DNA from 3 places in the Cyanobium sp. ATX-6F1 genome. Region 1 is predicted to be linked to each of the others. Evidence: predicted binding sites of a transcription regulator. Region 1 holds the regulator's gene; each other region holds the start of a gene.
The links. The regulator NtcA, encoded in region 1, controls nitrogen genes in cyanobacteria. The targets are predictions, from matches to a motif close to GTANCNNNNGNTAC.
Positions count from the first base shown of each region.

Region 1 (5,761 bases):
GGAGATCCGCCAGCTCTGCGACCTGCTCTGGCCCCACTTCGTGGCCTGGGCCCCGGAGATTGCCGCCTGGTACGAGAAGAATCGGCTGCACAAGGCGCGGCTGGCACCCTGAGCGGGCCAAGACGGGCCATGGCCGAGCTAGCTCAGCAACCTCCCCTGTCGGCGGCACCAGCGGCGTTCCCAGGCGGCGATCGGCAGCCGCGGCGGGCCCCACACCCCCAGCCCCTGGCGCTGGGCCTGCCGTTCCTCTGAGAGAAAGGCCTTCGCATCGCAACGGCTGAGCTTCTGGCGGTAGACGAGGGCCTGACCACGCCGCACCAGGATCCAGTTGACGTTGCCCCGCTCGCTGAGCAGCTTGGCCACCGTTCGGCCGTAGCGGTCCGTGCCCAGAGGCGTGAGCAGGACCGGGCTGCCCGGAGGCAACAGCGCCCTCAGGGCCGCCCGCGACGCCACACCCCATGGGGGCTGAGCGAGCTCAGGCGCATCGATGCAGGCCAGCCGCAGCTTGAGCCGCCTGCCCTGGACCGCCACCATCAAGCTGTCGCCATCGACCACGGACAACACCTTCGCGCCCACCCGGCTGACGGAGTAATCCACCGAGAGCGGCACGGCGGCCTGGGCTGAACCTTGGGCGGCCAGTAGCAGCGGCAACGCCGCGAGGATGAAGCGCGCAGACCCCGTCCATGACACCGCCCCCGAAGCGCGAACTGCGCTCAGACCTTGGCGAGGGTCACCCGTTCCGGCTGGTGTTGGTACTTGCCGGAACGGTCGCTGTAGGTGGTCTCGCAGGGATCCCCCTCGAAGAACAACAGTTGGCAGATCCCCTCGTTGGCGTAGATGCGGCAATCGGCGCCGGACGAATTGCTGAATTCCAGGGTGAGGTGGCCCTCCCAGCTGGCCTCGGCGGGGGTGGTGTTGACGATGATCCCGAGGCGGGCATAGGTGCTCTTCCCAAGGCAGATCACGGTGATGTTCGCCGGCACCTTCATCTTCTCGAAGGCCACACCGAGGCCGTAGGAGTGGGCCGGCAGGATGAAATAGGACCCGTCCTCGTCCTGGTGCAGGGCGGCGGGTTCGAGGTTGGCGGGATTGAACCGCTTGGGGTTCATCACCGTGCCCGGCACATGGCGGAAGATCAGGAACTCCTTCGGCGAGAGCCGCAGGTCGTAGCCGTAGGACGAGCAGCCGTAGCTGAGCACCGGAGCCGTCCGGTTCTCAGGGTCGAGATGGCGCACCAGCGTGGGCTGGAAGGGCTCGAGCAAGCCTGCGGCGGCCTGTTCGTTGATCCAGCGATCGCACTTAAGCATCAGCTCCCCCGGCGCAACTGGGTGACCTGGTCGGCCATCGCCATCAGCGGCGGCGGCATCGACGGCCCGGTGAGGATCACATCGAGATGCGAAGGGCGCCGCTCCAGGGTCTCGCTCACATCGGCGGCCTCCAGGTAACCCAGTTCGACCGCCAGCCCCAGCTCATCGAGCACCATCAACTCCACCGAACCGGCGAGCAACTGCTCCCGGCTGAACGCCCAGACCTCCTGCACCGCCTGACGCTCCTGCTCGCTGGCGGGGGGATCTCCAGACAACCGGGCACATCGGGGCGCAACCACTGAAGGCGGCCGCAGAGCCAGAGGCTGTGCCCCAGACCCTGCTCCACACCCCCTTGAGGAACTGACTGATCAGCACACGACTGCCCAGGCCGGCGGTGCGCAGCGCCTGGCTGAACACTCCGCCGAAGCTGCCGCGGAACGGAGCCGTGTGGATCTGCAACAGACCTTCCTGCTGGCTCACGAGCCGCAGGCTGCGCAGGGGACGGGGGGCACCGTGGTCGAGGCCGGGTTTGCGCAGGCTGGCGGTCATCGGCACAGAAGGGGGAACACGGTGTCGCTCTGCCTGGGGCGCCGCGGCCAGCGAGGTGGCCAGCGACTTGGAGGGCCTGAGCCCCTGATCGGCAGCTGAAATCTGAGGGTGCAGCGGCAGGCGGGCCTGGGTGGCGGACCCTGAATGTAGCGGTGTCGGCCCCACCGGCAAGGCAACGGCACACCATCCCTAGCGCGAACGCACGTACCAGCACCCAGGAGCCAGAAACCTCCAGCGGAGCGATGGTGTCTGTTGATACAGGGGCAGCCAGGGGCGATCTTTAGCTTTTCACCACTTTCCCCGCCTTGATGGTCGGCGCCACCCGCGGTTTCAGCCGCTATAGCAGCGGTCCCAGCTCCGGAACGAGTGGCATGGCCTCCCCAGGCGCGGCTGGATCCGCCCCCACCCCCACGCTTCTGGATGTGATCCGGGGGCTCAGTGGCAGCAGCGTGGAAACGGTGGAGCGCAGCAAAACCATCTTCTTCCCCGGTGACCCCGCCGAGCGCGTCTATCTGCTGCGGCGCGGGGCCGTTCGCCTCTCACGGGTCTATGAATCGGGCGAGGAGATCACCGTTGCCCTGCTGCGGGAAAACAGCCTGTTCGGGGTGCTGTCCCTGCTCACCGGCCAGCGCTCCGACCGCTTCTATCACGCTGTGGCCTTCACCCGGGTGGAGATGGTGACAGCGCCTGCTACCTCCGTGCGCCGGGCGATCGAGGTGGACGCCAGCGTCGGCCTGCTGATGCTCCAGGGCCTCTCCTCGCGGATCCTGCAGACCGAGACGATGATCGAAACCCTCACCCACCGGGACATGTCTTCGCGGCTGGTGAGCTTCCTGCTGGTGCTCTGCCGTGATTTCGGCGTGCCCGGCAGCGAGGGGATCACCATTGACCTGCGCCTCTCCCACCAGGCGATCGCCGAAGCGATCGGCTCCACCCGGGTCACGATCACCCGCCTGCTGGGTGACCTGCGCAACGCCGGCCTGTTGCAGATCGACCGCAAGAAGATCACGGTGTTCGATCCGGTGGCCCTGGCCAAGAAGTTCAGCTGAGCCCACCGGCTCCAGCTCCGCCGCTGTCCCGCTCGATTCGTTCCCGCTCGATTCGGCTGGGTTGGATTCGGATGGATACTGAGAGCCTCCGCTTGGTTCCGTGTCCGGCTGGCTGCTGATCCTGGCTCTGCTGGTGCTCGGCGGAGTGCTCTCCACCTTCGGTGACCGCCTCGGCAGCCGCGTGGGCAAGGCGCGGCTGAGCTTGTTCAACCTGCGTCCCCGCAACACGGCGGTGCTGATCACGGTGCTCACCGGCAGCCTGATCAGCGCCGTGTCCCTGGGGCTGATGCTGCTGGTCAGCGAGCGGCTGCGGACTGGGTTGTTCCAGCTTGATCAGCTGGAGCGCAAGCTGCGGGACAGCCGCAGGGATCTGGCCAGCAGCCAGGCGGAGATCCGCCGGGCCCAGCAGGCGAGCGCGCGGGCCGAGCTCGGCCTGCACCAGGCCCAGGGGCAACTGGCCACGGCCGACCAGCGCGCCCAGAAACTGCGCAACGAACTGCAACCGCTTCAGCGGCAACGGCTCCAGCTGGAGCGGCAGCGCAATCTGCTCAGCCAGGACATCCGGGCCAAGGACGCGGACATCCGGCGCAACGAGGCGGAGCTTGCGACGGTGAACCAGCGCATCGCGGCGGGCGCCAAGGAACTGAAACGGCTTGAAGCGAAGTTGATCGATCTGCGCCGGGGGGACGTGGTGATCAGCAGCGGCCAGCCGTTGGCCACAGCCAAGATCAACCTGGAAAACGCCTCCCAGGCCACCCTCGTGATCAAGGCGCTGCTGCGGCAGGCCAACCTGGTCGCCTACCAGCGCGTGCTGCCGGACCAGGTGGCCAATCGCCAGATCCTGCTGGTGCCCCGCAGCGAGATCACCCGGCTCCAGGGTGTCATCACCAAACCAGGATCCTGGGTGGTGAGCATCATTTCCGCCGCCAATGTGCTGCGCGGCGAACAGCAAGTGCTGGCCTTCCCGGACGTGCGACCCAACCGCCAGGTGATCCGCCGCGGCGATGTGATGGCCACCACCGTTGTCGAGGCTGACCAGCGCAGTCCCGAGCAGGTGCGCAGTCGCTTGAATCTGCTGATGGCGGCCACCTTCACCCGCGCCCAGGGCCAGGGCTCCCTCGCCGACGGCGTGCAGTTCGACGTGGCCAGCTTCAACCGCCTGGGCAAGGAACTGAGCGAGCGGCCCCCGGGCCTGGCCGTTCGCCTGGAAACCGTGTCCGTCCGCAACAGTGACATCGCCGACCCGATCACCGTCGACCTGCGCTGGATCGACGGCCCCTCTCCGGCGGTGCGCAGCCTTCCCCGCCCATGACCCCTGCGCCGGCGGACGGGGCCCATGGCGGCCCCCTGGCGGCCCTGGATCCAGGCCGCAGCAAGTGCGGTCTGGTGCGCACCGATGGCTCGAGGCGGCGGGTGATCGAGGCCCTGGTGTTGCCACCAGAGGAGTGCTGGCAGCGAATCCAGCACTGGCAGGCCGAGGACCCGCTGGCAGCGCTGGTGCTCGGCAACGGCACCGGCAGTGGCGCCTGGTGCGCGCGGTTGTCGCCGCTGCTGCCTGTGATCCTGGTGGATGAGCGCGGCAGCACCCTGGCGGCGCGGCACCGGTTCTGGCAACTGGAACCTCCCGGCCCCTGGAGGCGCCTGCTGCCGGAAGGCCTGCGTCTTCCACCGCGGGATTGGGATGACGTGGTGGCCCAGCTGCTGCTGGAGCGTCACCTGGGGTGGCCCCTGGAGCGGCAGATCCCGGACGGGCGAGCTGTTACAGGCGTGCCCGCACGGTGAAGGCGTAATCGCCTCCCGGCTCGAGCTGGTAGTCGGCCTGCAGCAGAAAGCGCAGCAGGGCGTCCTGAATCAGAGCCCGCCCCAGGGAGGGCTCAACGCTGAGTTCGCCCCGATCGAAGGCCCAGCTGAAGGTCCAATGGAAGCCACCGGCCGTGACCTCGCCCTCCAGCAGTCGTCTGCTGAAGCTTTGGTGCAGCACGCGCAGCTGCGCGGTGGTGGCGGGAAGGCGACTCAGCGCGGTGGAAGCGAATCCGAAGCCAGATTGCCACCGGCCGTCACCTGAAAACTGTTCAGGCGGGTGGCCGCCCGCTCCAGCCCCAGTCGCTGGACGATCTCCACGCCGGCGATCACCTCATCGAGCACCGCACGCAGCAACGGTTGTTCGGCGGCCTGGAAGCGGCCGAGCACATGGGACAGCGTGCGCGCCTTGCGCTCTTCGGGGTTCAGGGCCGGGGCACCGATGCCGATGCGCAGACGCGGAAAGTCCTGGGTGCCGAGATGGGCGATGGCACTGCGCAGGCCGTTGTGGCCACCAGCACCGCCGGAGGCCCGCAGGCGCAGGCGCCCCAGGGGCAGATCCATGTCATCGACGACCACCAGCATCTGGCTGGGATCGAGATCGAACCAGTCGAGGGCGGCGCGGATCGAGCGGCCGCTCTCGTTCATGAAGGTCTGGGGCATCAGCAGCCGCAGGCGCCCGGAACCCTGGTGCAGGTCGGCGAGCAGGCCATGGAGCTTGGCCTGGGAGCGAAAGCGCACGCCATCCGCCGCGGCCAGCCGCTCAAGGGCCATGAACCCGACGTTGTGGCGGGTGGCCTCGTAGTCGGAGCCGGGATTTCCGAGGCCGACGAGCAGCTGGAGCGGCGCGGCCGCAGGAGATGCCATGGACGAAGAGGAAAGACCAGGACCTTTCAGGAGAGCCCTCAAAAGGAGCGATGGGCCTGAGTTACCCAGCCAGTGGCGGTGTTTAAGGGCCTGCGCTGGAGACGGGGGTGCCGTCAGAACTCAGATCGGGATCACCGGCCATGGCCGCCAGCTCGCCCGTGCTTGCGTTAGAGGTGCTTGCGTTAGAGG
Region 1 covers NZ_JBCEBF010000001.1:677,955-683,715, forward strand. The annotation lists gene thyX (FAD-dependent thymidylate synthase) at 1-112, shown strand, start outside; gene AAF143_RS04225 (thermonuclease family protein) at 139-651, opposite strand; gene dcd (dCTP deaminase) at 714-1,307, opposite strand; partial or broken gene AAF143_RS04235 (cob(I)yrinic acid a,c-diamide adenosyltransferase) at 1,307-1,856, opposite strand; gene ntcA (global nitrogen regulator NtcA) at 2,165-2,905, shown strand; gene AAF143_RS04245 (DUF3084 domain-containing protein) at 3,006-4,217, shown strand; gene AAF143_RS04250 (RuvX/YqgF family protein) at 4,214-4,687, shown strand; gene AAF143_RS04255 (DUF3146 family protein) at 4,665-4,922, opposite strand; gene pth (aminoacyl-tRNA hydrolase) at 4,919-5,572, opposite strand.

Region 2 (5,761 bases), on a different contig from region 1:
TGACGGTGCTGATGATCACCCACGACATCGATGAAGCCCTGTTTCTGGCCGACCGGATCGTGATGATGACCAACGGCCCAGCCGCCACGATCGGCGAGGTGCTGGAGCTGCCGTTTGCGCGCCCACGGGATCGAGCCCGCTTGATGGAGCAGCCGGAATACTTCGATCTGCGCAATCGCGCCCTTGATTTCCTCTACCGCCGCTACGCCCACGACGACGAATGAACCGGGCCTCCCTGCTCAGACCCGCCCGCTCAGGGCTCAAGCTGGAGCAGGGTCAATCCGTTCTGTTGGATGCCAACTCGCCCCTGCTGAGCCAAGGCCTGCGGGTGCAAGCTGGATTGGTACGGCTCTACCTGCCCAGCCCCGAAGGGGTGGAGATCACGATCGGCTTCCTGCAGAGCGGAGAGGGCCTCAACCCGGAGACCGTGCTCCGTGACTGGGTGGGGCTGGAGGCGCTCTGTCCGGCCACGCTCTCCACCCTGACACCGGCCGATCCGCTCCCGAAGGCGGGCGAGGGCGTGGGCGACTGGATGCTGGAATTGCTGCTGATCCGTCACCTCAACCAATGCGAGCAGCGCCTCCAGGCTCTGCTGACCCTGTTGGTGCTGCGGTTGGGCCGACGCAACGGTGCCTGGTACGAACTGCCCATGCGCCTGACCCACGAACGCCTCGCTGAACTGATGGGTAGCACCCGCGTCACGGTCACCAAGATGATGTCGCGGTGGCGGGAGACCGACCTGGTGGAGTACGGCGATGGCGGCAGCACGGGGCTGCGCCTGGCGCCGGCCTTGATTGAGTCGGAGCGCCTAGTGGCCTAAGCGTCCACCGGCTCGAGGCACACCGCCGCCGCCTTGAGCTCGGGCTGCTTGGAAATCGGGCAACCGAGCTCGTGCATCAGGCGATTGGCCTCACAGGGAGTCGCCTGGGCTGCCCCCCAGTGCATCGGCAGGAAGACCGTGCCCGGGCGGATGCGCCTGGTGATCGTCACCGTGGCCGTGAGGCTGCCCCGCCGGGAGCTGATCAGGGCCAGGCCACCCTCACGGAGGCCGGCGAGCTCGGCATCGTCGGGATGGACCTCCAGCAGCGGCTCCGGTTCCATCGCCAGCAGACGCTCCACCTTGCCGGTGCGCGTCATCGTGTGCCACTGGCTGAGATGGCGGCCCACGGTGAGCACCAGGGGGTAGTCGTCGTCGGGGGGCTCAGCCAGGCCAAGGGGTTGATCGGCCAGAAAACGTGCCCGGCCGCTGGGGGTGGGGAAGCGGCCCTCGGTGTACAGGCGGCTCACACCACCACCGGGAGGGGTGCCCAGGGGGAACGGCCACTGCTGGGGGCCGTGCTCGGCCAGCAACTGGTGGCTCAAGCCGCCCTGGTCGCAGAGCCGACCGCGGGTGCAGGCGGTGAACTCGTCGTAGACCTCGGCGCTGGAGCCGTAGCTGAACAGCTCGACGAACCCCAGGCGGCGGCCCAGCTCGGCGAACACGGCCCAGTCGGGGCGGGCTTCACCGGGGGGCGCTCGGAAGGCGGAGCAAAGGGTGACGCGGCGCTCGGAGTTGGTCATCACCCCCGCCTTCTCACTCCACTGGGCCGCCGGCAACACCAGGTGCGCCACGGCTTCGGTTTCGGTGCCCACGTAGGCCTCCGACAGCACCACCAACGGGCAGCGGGCGACGGCGGCGCGCACCCGATCGAGGGAGGGCAGACTCACCAGCGGGTTGGTGGCCGCCACCCACCACAGCCCCAGCTGATCGCGCTCCATCGCCTCGATCTGCCGCCACACATCCAGCCCCGGTTCGGCGGAGATGGCGCCCGGGGCCAGGCCCCAGTGGCGCTCCAACTCGGCCCGGTGCGTCGGCTCGGCCACAGCGCGGTACCCGGGCAGCAACTGGGCCAGGCCCCCCGCCTCACGGCCGCCCATGGCGTTGGGCTGGCCGGTGAGTGAAAAGGGCCCCGCCCCCGGCCGCCCGATCTGGCCGGTGAGCAGATGCAGGTTGATGATCCCGCTGACGGTCGCCGAGCCCTCCGCCGACTGATTGACTCCCATCGACCACAGACTCAGCACCGCGCGGCTGCGTCCCCAGAGCTGGGCCAGCTCCTGGAGCTGCTCTTCGCTGATGCCGCAGAGCTGGGCGACCCGGGACGGCGTCCACTCCTGGAGCAGCGCGGCGCAGGCACTGAAGCCCTCGGTCGCTTCCTCGATGAAGCTGTGGTCGATCGCCGCCTGCTTCAGCAGCAGATGGCCGATGCCATGCAGCAGCACCAGATCGGTGCCGGGGTGGATGGCGAGGTAGTGGTCGGCGATGCCGATGGTGGCGGTTTCGCGCGGATCGACGACCACCACCCGAAGCTCATCGGGATCCTGGCGCTTGCGATGGCGCTTGACGAGCCGCTGGAACAGAACCGGATGGCACTCGGCGATGTTGGCGCCGATGACGAACACCGTGTCGGCCAGATCGAGATCGTCGTAGCAGCAGGGGGGCCATCGGAGCCCAGGCTGCGGGCGTAGCCCGACACCGCTGAGCTCATGCACAGGCGGGAGTTGGCATCGAAGTTGTTGCTGCCCAGGGCCCCCTTGAACAGCTTCTGGGCCAGGTAGTAGTCCTCGGTGAGGAACTGACCCGATCCATACATCGCCAGGCCCTGCGGCCCCAGCTCAGCGCGCACCTTCTGGATCTGCCGCACCAGAATTTGGAAAGCCGTCTCCCAGTCGATCGGGGTGAAGGGCTGATCGGTGCGCTCGCGGTACAGGGGCGTGGTGAGGCGGCCGCGGTCGAGCGTTTCACCAACGGTGGCCCCCTTGATGCACACCTGCCCCAGGGAGGAGGGGTGCTGGCGATCACCCCGGGCCGTCCAGCTGCCATCCGGTTCGGCCGGGGGTTTGAGATCGAGGCCGCAACCCACACCGCAATAGGGACACTGGGCGCGGGCGTTGCCGGACTCGGCGCCACTCACCACTTGCGGTAGGGCAGGAACTTGCCATTCATTGTCACCTTCACCCGATCGCCCTTGGGGTCCTCCACCCGATCGACATGGAGGGTGAAGTCGATCGCCGACATGATGCCGTCGCCGAACTTTTCCTGGATCACGTCCTTGAGCGGCAACCCATAGACCTGCAGGATTTCAAAGAAGCGGTAGAGCAGCGGATCGGTGGGAATCACCGGATTGAGGGCACCCTTGAGCGGGTAGGCGGTGAGCTCTTCGAGCAGGGAGGCCTCGAGCTGCAGAGCCGTCAGCAACGTGGAGGCCTCCTGGGCGGTCGCCATCGCCTGGCCATGCAGCAGGCTCGCCACCCAGACCTCATCGGTGCCGATCAGAGCGCCCAGATCAGCGAAGCTCAAACCAAGCCGACGCTTGGCCGCCAGCAGCGTGGTGGTGAGCTCGGAAGGGACCGAAGCGGCGGCCATGGCTGGTGGGAACGGTGGCCGGACCCTACGGAGCGCCCAGGGCCGCTCCGGTAGCAACCGCTACGGAATTGATGGGCTCAGCGCTGCCCCCGGAATGGGGGCGCCATAGGGTGAGCCGCTGCCGCCGTTGGCCTTGGACCCGCGGACCATGCCCCCCTGCGGACCTGCCTGCTCAGTGGCGGCGAGAGCCGCCGCATGGGCCGCGACAAGGCCCTGCTGCCCCACCCGGAAGGGGGCAGCTGGCTGGAGCGCAGCCTGCGCTTGCTGGCCCTGGCTGGCGCCCCGATCACTGTGCTCAGCCGGCACCCCAGCCACCTCGATCTGGCCCGGGCCATCGCCCCCTCCCTGGCGGTGCCCCTGGAGATCCTCGAAGAACCGGCCCCCTGGGAGGGCCCCTGCGGGCCCTGGCCCGGCTGATGGAGCACCACCCAGGTGCCTTGTTGCTGCTCTGCCCCGTCGACATGCCCTGGCTGGATGGCGACAGCCTCGACATCCTCTGCCAGGAAGCGCATCGCGACCCCGGGCAGGTGCTGGTGGCCCACGATGGCGAACGCCTGCAGCCGCTGCTGGGGATCTACCCCGCCGATCGACAGCAGCGGGCCTCGCTTCAGGCGCACCTCGCCCTGGGCCGCCGCAGCCTGCAGGGCTGGCTGGAGGCGGTGGGCGCCCGCAGCGTGCCCCTGCCGGCCGCCCCCTGCGCAACGCCAACGACCCCGCCGCCGCCGCCGCGCTCTGGCCCTAGCGTGCGCCCATGGCGCAAGGTCCCCTGGATCAGCTCGGCCGGCCCCTGGGGGTGCTGCGCCTGTCGCTCACAGCCCGCTGCAACCTGGCTTGCCCCTACTGCTGCCCGGAGGGGGAAGATCCACCTGAGCTGCTCAGCCAGGGCGAGCGCGTTCAGCTCGTGGAGACGGCCGTATCCCTTGGGGTGCACACCCTGCGACTCACCGGTGGTGAGCCCTTGCTGCATCCAGGGCTCGAAGCGCTGATTGCCGCCCTCCAACCCCTGCGCCAACGGGCCGAAGGCGATCGCCGCGGCCGTCTGCGCGAGATCGCCCTCACCAGCAACGGTGTGCTGCTGAGCGCCGAACGGGCCCATGCGCTCAAGGCGGCGGGCCTGGAGCGAATCACCCTCAGCCTCGATGGCAGCGATGGCGCCAGCGTCGCGCGCATGGCCGGGCTGACCGGGGGCCGCCGCCGGAGCGGTGGTGCTGGAGAAGGTGCTCGCGGCCATCGAGCACGCACGCGCCGCCGGTTTTGATCCAGCCACCGGGGCGCTCAAGCTCAACGCTGTGCTCACCCGCGGCGGCAACGGCGAGCAGCTGCTGCCCCTGGCGGAACTGGCCCGGGAGCGGGGGCTGGAGCTGCGCCTGATCGAGTTCATGGATGTGGGCCATCGCAACGGCTGGTCAGCCGATCAGGTGCTCAGCGCCGCAGAGATGGTGGCCCGCCTCGGTGAGCGCTGGCCCCTGGAACCCGTTGGCCGCAGCGCCCACGGCACCGCCAGCCGCTGGCGTTACCGCGATGGCGAGGTCGCACGTTGCCGTGGTGGCCTCGATCAGCGCCCCCTTCTGCGGCGACTGCAACCGCCTGCGCGTCACCGCCGATGGGATCGCCTACGGCTGCCTGTTCGCCACCAGGCGGCACCGATCTGAAACCCTGGCTGCGGCCCGCCCTCGATTCCACTGGCCTGGCAGGCGCCCTGGGGGCCTGTGGGAGGCGCGCACCGATCGCTACAGCGAGGAGCGCCAGGAGCAACAACGAGTCGCGAGCAGCGCCCAAGTCGCGGCCCCACGGGCCGAGATGGCCTACCTCGGGGGTTGAGCGCTGGTGACCCTGCTGCGCTACTTCGCCAAGCTGCGCCCGGGCAAGCAGGTGCTCTGGTGCTATCTGATCTGGTACCTGGTCAGTGCCATCGCGCTGTTCGAGCCCGACCCGTTGCTGTGGCTGAACTCCCTGGGCCTCAGCGTGATCATCGGCGTGGGCCTGATGCTCAGAGTCTCCAGGGATGTCGCTTCGCCAACCGATCGCTGGCAGACCCTGCGACTGTTCCTGATGCCGTTCTGCGTGTCGAGCTTCGCGGCGCTCACCAAGGGGAAGGGCTACGTGCTGCTGATCCCCGGGCGGGGAGAGGTGCTCACCGTTTCCCTGGCCGCCTGCGGCGGATTTCTGCTGGCCTGCCGGCTGCTCAGAAATCGACTGAAGTGTGGTCCCGGCCATCGGACGCTTTTGGACGACCCCTTGACCCCGGCGGCAGTGGAGCGAACCTCTGGGAGCTGAAGCTGGTGAGCCGCCTGCTGATCGATCCCGCCATCAGTGATCGCATCCTCGGGCAGCTTGCTGTGATCGAAACCCCAGAAG
Region 2 covers NZ_JBCEBF010000002.1:118,041-123,801, reverse strand. The annotation lists gene AAF143_RS10440 (nitrate ABC transporter ATP-binding protein) at 1-224, shown strand, start outside; gene AAF143_RS10435 (Crp/Fnr family transcriptional regulator) at 221-820, shown strand; partial or broken gene AAF143_RS10430 (molybdopterin oxidoreductase family protein) at 817-2,951, opposite strand; gene cynS (cyanase) at 2,948-3,403, opposite strand; partial or broken gene AAF143_RS10420 (NTP transferase domain-containing protein) at 3,599-3,999, shown strand; partial or broken gene AAF143_RS10415 (GTP 3',8-cyclase MoaA) at 4,155-5,224, shown strand; gene AAF143_RS10410 (hypothetical protein) at 5,231-5,680, shown strand; gene AAF143_RS10405 (hypothetical protein) at 5,686-5,761, shown strand, end outside.
Region 2: the regulator NtcA is predicted to act here: its motif matches at 3,454-3,467, upstream of cynS (cyanase).

Region 3 (5,761 bases), on a different contig from region 1:
CAGGCGCTCCAGTCGCTCGCGGTTGCGCTCGCTCTCCGCCAGCCAGCCCGCCACCTTGAAGCCGAAGGTGATCGGTTCGCCATGGATGGCATGGGATCGCCCGATCATCACCGTGCCCTTGTGGGCCCGGGCCAGCTCCCTGAGCGCTGCGGCCAGGGCATCGAGTTCGGTGCGCAGCACCGCCACCGAGGCCTTCAGCTGCAGGGCCAGGCCGGTGTCGAGCACATCTGAGCTGGTCATGCCCACGTGGATGTGGCGGCCCGCCTCGCCCACGTGCTCGTTCACATTGGTGAGGAAGGCGATCACGTCGTGGCGCACCTCCGCCTCGATCGCCTCGATCCGCTCCACCTCAAAGCTCGCCTTGGCCCTGATCTCCGCCAGGGCTTCGGCCGGCACCCGCCCCAGCTGGCTCTGGGCGGCCGTGGCGGCGATCTCCACATCCAGCCAGCTCTGGAACTTGGCCTGCTCGCTCCAGATGCGCCCCATCTCGGGGAGGGTGTAACGCTCGATCAAGGGCCAGCGCCTGGCGACGTCGCACCCAATGTATGGGGCAGGCCACCCGGCGCAGCCTGCGGCTTTGGTTCTGTTTCGGCTGTGGTTGGATGACGCCATGGCCCGAAAACGCCGGCTGGATCTGCATTTACTGGCCCTGGGTCTGGTGGAGAGCCGCCAGCAGGCCCAGCAGCTGATCCGTGCCGGCCGGGTGCGCGCCGGCGATCGGGTGCTGGACAAGCCCGGCATGGAGGTGGCGCTGGAACTGGAGCCCCAGGTGAGCCAGCCCCCACGCTTCGTCTCCCGTGGCGGCGAGAAGCTGGTGCGGGCCCTCGAGACGTTCCCGATCCAGGTGGAGGGTCGGATCTGCCTCGATGGGGGCATCTCCACCGGTGGCTTCAGTGACTGCCTCCTGCAGCACGGCGCCCAGCGGATCTACGGCATCGATGTGGGCTACGGCCAGACCGCCTGGAGCCTGCGCACCGATCCCCGGCTGGTGCTCAAGGAGCGCACCAACCTGCGCCACCTGCGGCCCGAGCAGCTCTACGGGCCCCACGATCCCAGGCCGGATCTGGCGGTGGCCGATGTGTCGTTCATCTCCCTGGCCCTGGTGTTGCCCGCCCTGAAGGGGTTGATGGCACCAGAGGGTCAGGAGGCGGTGCTTCTGGTCAAACCCCAGTTCGAGGTGGGGCGAGCCCGGGTGGGCAAAGGCGGTGTGGTGCGGGATCCCGAGGCCCACGTCGATGCGATCGAAGCGGTGATCGCAGCGGCGGATCGGCTGGGTTGGCGCGCAGCCGGGCTGGTGGCCTCACCGATCACCGGGCCGGCCGGCAACCACGAGTACCTGCTCTGGATGCGGGACGAATGTTTTGACCGCGTTGGATCCAACGGGGAGGGATCGAACACGCCGCTGACCACGCCGACGCTGGATCGAAGCGCCATCAAACATCTGGTGGCCAGCACCCTGAGCCATAAAGAAGCCGACCAACCCTCGGGTTGATCGGCACAGGAGCAGACCCTTGATTCAGGGGCGCTCAGATCGCGCTGCTGTCCTTGTCGCCGGTGCGGATCCGGATCACCGACTCGATGTTGGTGATGAAGATCTTGCCGTCGCCGATTTCACCGGTGCGGGCCGCATCTTGAATGCAGGTAATCACCGTGTCGACACGGTCGTCGTCAACAACAACCTCGAGCTTGAGTTTCTGTAGAAATTCGACCGTGAATTCTGATCCGCGGTAACGCTCGACCTGGCCCTTTTGACGCCCGAAGCCACGCACTTCACTCACGGTCATGCCGACGATGCCGGCATTCACCAAGGCGAGTTTGACGTCCTCAAGCTTGAACGGACGGATGATGGCCTCAACTTTTTCATGGATCCGGGGATTCATTTCAGGGGTGTCTCCCAGGACGGTGCCTGAGAGGAAGGGTGAGAGGCGTCCTAGCAGAGGAGTTCGGCGGATGCCCAGCCATTGCAACAATGGACTTCTGCCATTAGGCCGCAGGTGCTGGACGTCCGGTGTATCCATTGCTACTGGCTGCGCCGTTGAGCGGCGACCAGCCTGGGGCCCGGCGTCGGGTCCATGGACGCGAGGCGCAGGCAGGGATTCTCTGCGGGCCTTCTCCATCTAAAGCGGTTGGGATGTCCACGGCGGACATTCGGCTGATTTCTTTTGGGATCGTTGTAAAGAATCGGCCGTTTCGTAGCATCGTGAACCTGATGCACTCCCGCCCGATCGATGGCTGCCCCAGCTCCCAGCGCCCTCACCACCACGCCTCTGTACGGCCAGCGGGAGATCGAGCAGGCCCAGCTGATCTGCTTCGACAACCCCTCCACGGGCCGTCCCTACGAAGTGTCGATCACCCTGCCGGAGTTCACCTGCCTTTGCCCGTTCTCGGGCTACCCGGATTTCGCGGTGCTGCGCCTGATCTACGAGCCCGGCCCCCGGGTCCTTGAGCTCAAGGCGCTCAAGCTCTATGTGAACAGCTGGCGCGACCGCTCGATCTCCCACGAGGAGGTGGTCAACCGCATCCTGGATGATCTGGTGGCGGCGGCCCAACCCGACTGGATCCAGCTCGAGGCTGATTTCAACCCCCGCGGCAACGTGCACACGGTGGTTCGGGTCAGCCATGGCACCCGTCATCTCGGCTGAGGCTGCTGCAGGGAGCCCAGCAGCTGCGGCAGTTCGCTGGCGAAGGCGGTGAGGTTGCGGTTGCAGAGCCCACCCACATGCAGGCGCTGGCGCCCGTCCTCCGCGATCGCCCACAACTGGCGGGTGGCCACCAGGCTGAGGCCGCAACCCACCAGGGCAATGGCGAAGCCGGCGTAGACCAGTGGCACCCCCGGATCGCGCTTGAGCAGCAGGCCACTGGCGGGCAGGATCGAGGCCACCCGAAGGGGCAGGCCGTTCACTTCCAGGGCCTCGCCGCCGGGAATGAGCCGGCCCAGCAGGCTGGCGTCGCTGGCATAGATCTCCACCGGTCCGGCCTCGTTGGTCACGCTCAGCAGCACGGGATCGGTGCCATCGGGGCGGGTGGGCAGCACCAATCCCCAGATCTGATTCCCGAGTTGGGGAAAGCTCTGCAGCGGCAGCTCCAGCAGCGGGCTTTTGCCCAATTGCAGCGTGATCGCCGCCAAAGCCCAGTCCGCCTGGTAGATGGTCATGCCCTGGTGGCGCAGGGGGTGGTTGACGCTGATCTCGGCGCGTTGCTCCAGGGCTGGGGCATCAGCCTGGGGGGTTCTTGAGCAGCAAGCGCGAGCGGAACTGCTCAGGACGCCCGGCGGGGTCGCGGTCGATGCCGAACTGCTCAAGCACCAAGGTCAGCTGGCCCTCGCCGCGGCGATCGAGCAACTCGAGCTCGTGGCCCGGGGCCAGAAAGCGCTCCACCCGCTGGCCCCCCAGCGCTCCCCAGGCCGATCCCACCAACAGCACCACAAGCCCCGCATGCACCAGCAGGGGCCCCACCCGACCGGCCACGCCCTTGCGGGCCGCCAGTCGACCCGCCTGGCTTTGAACTCGCCAGCCCCGGGCCGTGAGCAGGGCCCCCAGGCGTTCGAGATCGGCCTGGGGTTCTGGGGAGGCCACGGTCTCCGCCACGCTCAGCTTGCTGAGCTGGCGCGGGAGCTGTAGTCGACCCAGCGCAGGGCGGCGCGCAGGGCCGGCCACTGGCGGCGCCAGCTGCACAGCACCAGGGACAGCCCCAGCCAGCCCAGCAGCGCCAGGAACCAGTCACTGGAATAGAGGTGATCCAGCTGGAGGGCCAGGATCCCGTCCCCGCGCACCAACCCCAGCCAGGGGGTTTCGTCGTAGAGGCGGTGATAAAACTCGCTGCTTTCCTGCTGGGGGATCGCGGTGCCCAGCCCGCTGGCGATGGCCACGACCAACAGCAGCACGATCGCCAGCCGCAGATCTGAAATCCACGCGGCCACTCGGCCCAGGGCATTCAGCAACGGTGCGACCAAGGTGGGCGAGGCAGAGGTCATGGCAGCTGGGCCAGAAGTGTGAGGCCGCCGGTGAGCACCAGCACGACGCCACTGATCGCCGGAACCCAGCGTCCGACGGACCGCAGGGCCAGCAGGCTCGGCAGGCTGGCCGCCAGGGTTCCCGCCAGCAGCAGGGGCAGCACCTGGCCCAGGCCGAAGCAGGCCAGCAGCACCATGCCCACCACCGGTTTGCCGTTCTGGGCCATCCAGGCCAGCAGCACTGCCAGCACCGGCGTGGTGCAGGGGGAGGCCGCCAGTCCGAAGGCCAGGCCCGCCGCCAGGGGCGCCAGGGGGCCGGCACCCGTTGGCGCCAGCGATCCGGGTCGGGGCCGGTGGGCAGGCGGAACGTCAGCAGGCCCAGCAGGTTGAGGCCCATCACCAGGGCCAGGGCCGCCACCAGCCCTGAAATCAGACCCGGAACGCGCCCATAGAACAGACCCAAAAGGCCGCTGGCCAGCCCCAGCAGCACCAGCGACGCGACAATGCCGAGCCCAAAACTGACGCTGCGCACCCAGGGCCGCCGCTGCCGGTCGCTGAAGCCGGCCAGATAGGCCAGGGTCACGGGCAGCAGCCCGAGCGAGCAGGGGCCGAGGCTGGTGAGCAGACCTCCGGCAAAGACGATCGCCAGGGTGATCGGACCAGGTGCCGCCAGGGAGGCGCGCAGCAGCTGTTCAGTCCAGCGGGCCAGATCCGCCAGCTGGTCGGCGAGGAGAGACCGAGGTCGGTCATGGGGGCCCGGTGCAAGTGTCACCCTATCGGGGCGACCCCCTGCCTCCGTCGGCGGGGACGGCCCGGATCCACCCCTGCCGATTCCAGTGAGCAACGGATCAGCAGGCCGGCGGTGAGCAGGCTGGAGAGCAGTGAATTGCCGCCGTAGCTGATCAGAGGCAAGGGCAAGCCGGTGGTGGGCATCGCACCGCTGGCGACGGCGATGTTCAGAATCGACTGGCCCACCAGCAGGGTGGTGCAGCCGATGGCGATCAGCCGCAGCTGGTTGCTGCGGCAGCTCAGAGCCACCCGCAGCCCCACGAAGCCGAACAACAGCAGGAACAGCAGCAGCATCACCGAGCCGATGTAGCCGAACTCCTCGGCGAACACCGCGAAGATGAAATCCGTTGACTGGATGGGCAGGTATTGAAGTTTCTGGGTGGAGAGGCCGAAACCCTCACCCAGGGGCCCGCCGGAGCCGATGGCCAGAAGGCTCTGCACCAGCTGGTAACCGTCCCCCTGGGCATCTTTCCAGGGGTTCAGGAACGACGTCACCCTCACCCGCTGGTAGGTGTTGATCAAGATGCTGCTCACCCCGACAAGCCCCCCGCCAAGGCCGTGGCCAGCAGGGCGCCCAGGTTGAGGCCGGAGGCCAGGGCCATCAACCACAGCAGCAGGCCCGTCAGGGCGGCTGTGCTCAGGTTGGGTTGCTTGAGGATCAGCAGGATCAGAGCGCCGAACACCGTCAGCCAGAGCAGCTTCTGGTCGATGGCGATGCGCTTCCAGTGGGCAAACAGGGCAGCCCCCTGCAGGACCACGAAGGGCTTGACCAGCTCAGATGGTTGGATCTGGATCGGACCGACCACCAGCCAACGGCTGGCGCCGTTCACGGTGCTGCCGGCCACCAGGGTGGCGGCCACCAGGAGGCCCCCAGCAACAGGGCGGGGCCGGCCAGCTTGGACCAACGGCGAATGTTCACCCGCAGGGCCAGCAGCAGCAGCCCCCAGCTGGCCGCCAGCCAGAGCAGCTGACGTTTGAGGTAGTAAGCGGCGTCGCCCATTTCCCGCTCGGCCACCCACC
Region 3 covers NZ_JBCEBF010000003.1:944,901-950,661, reverse strand. The annotation lists gene purB (adenylosuccinate lyase) at 1-513, opposite strand, end outside; gene AAF143_RS17210 (TlyA family RNA methyltransferase) at 611-1,492, shown strand; gene AAF143_RS17205 (P-II family nitrogen regulator) at 1,527-1,880, opposite strand; gene queF (preQ(1) synthase) at 2,229-2,642, shown strand; partial or broken gene AAF143_RS17195 (cytochrome c biogenesis protein ResB) at 2,630-3,937, opposite strand; partial or broken gene AAF143_RS17190 (cytochrome c biogenesis CcdA family protein) at 3,970-4,640, opposite strand; partial or broken gene AAF143_RS17185 (FtsW/RodA/SpoVE family cell cycle protein) at 4,721-5,761, opposite strand, start outside.
Region 3: the regulator NtcA is predicted to act here: its motif matches at 2,011-2,024, upstream of AAF143_RS17205 (P-II family nitrogen regulator).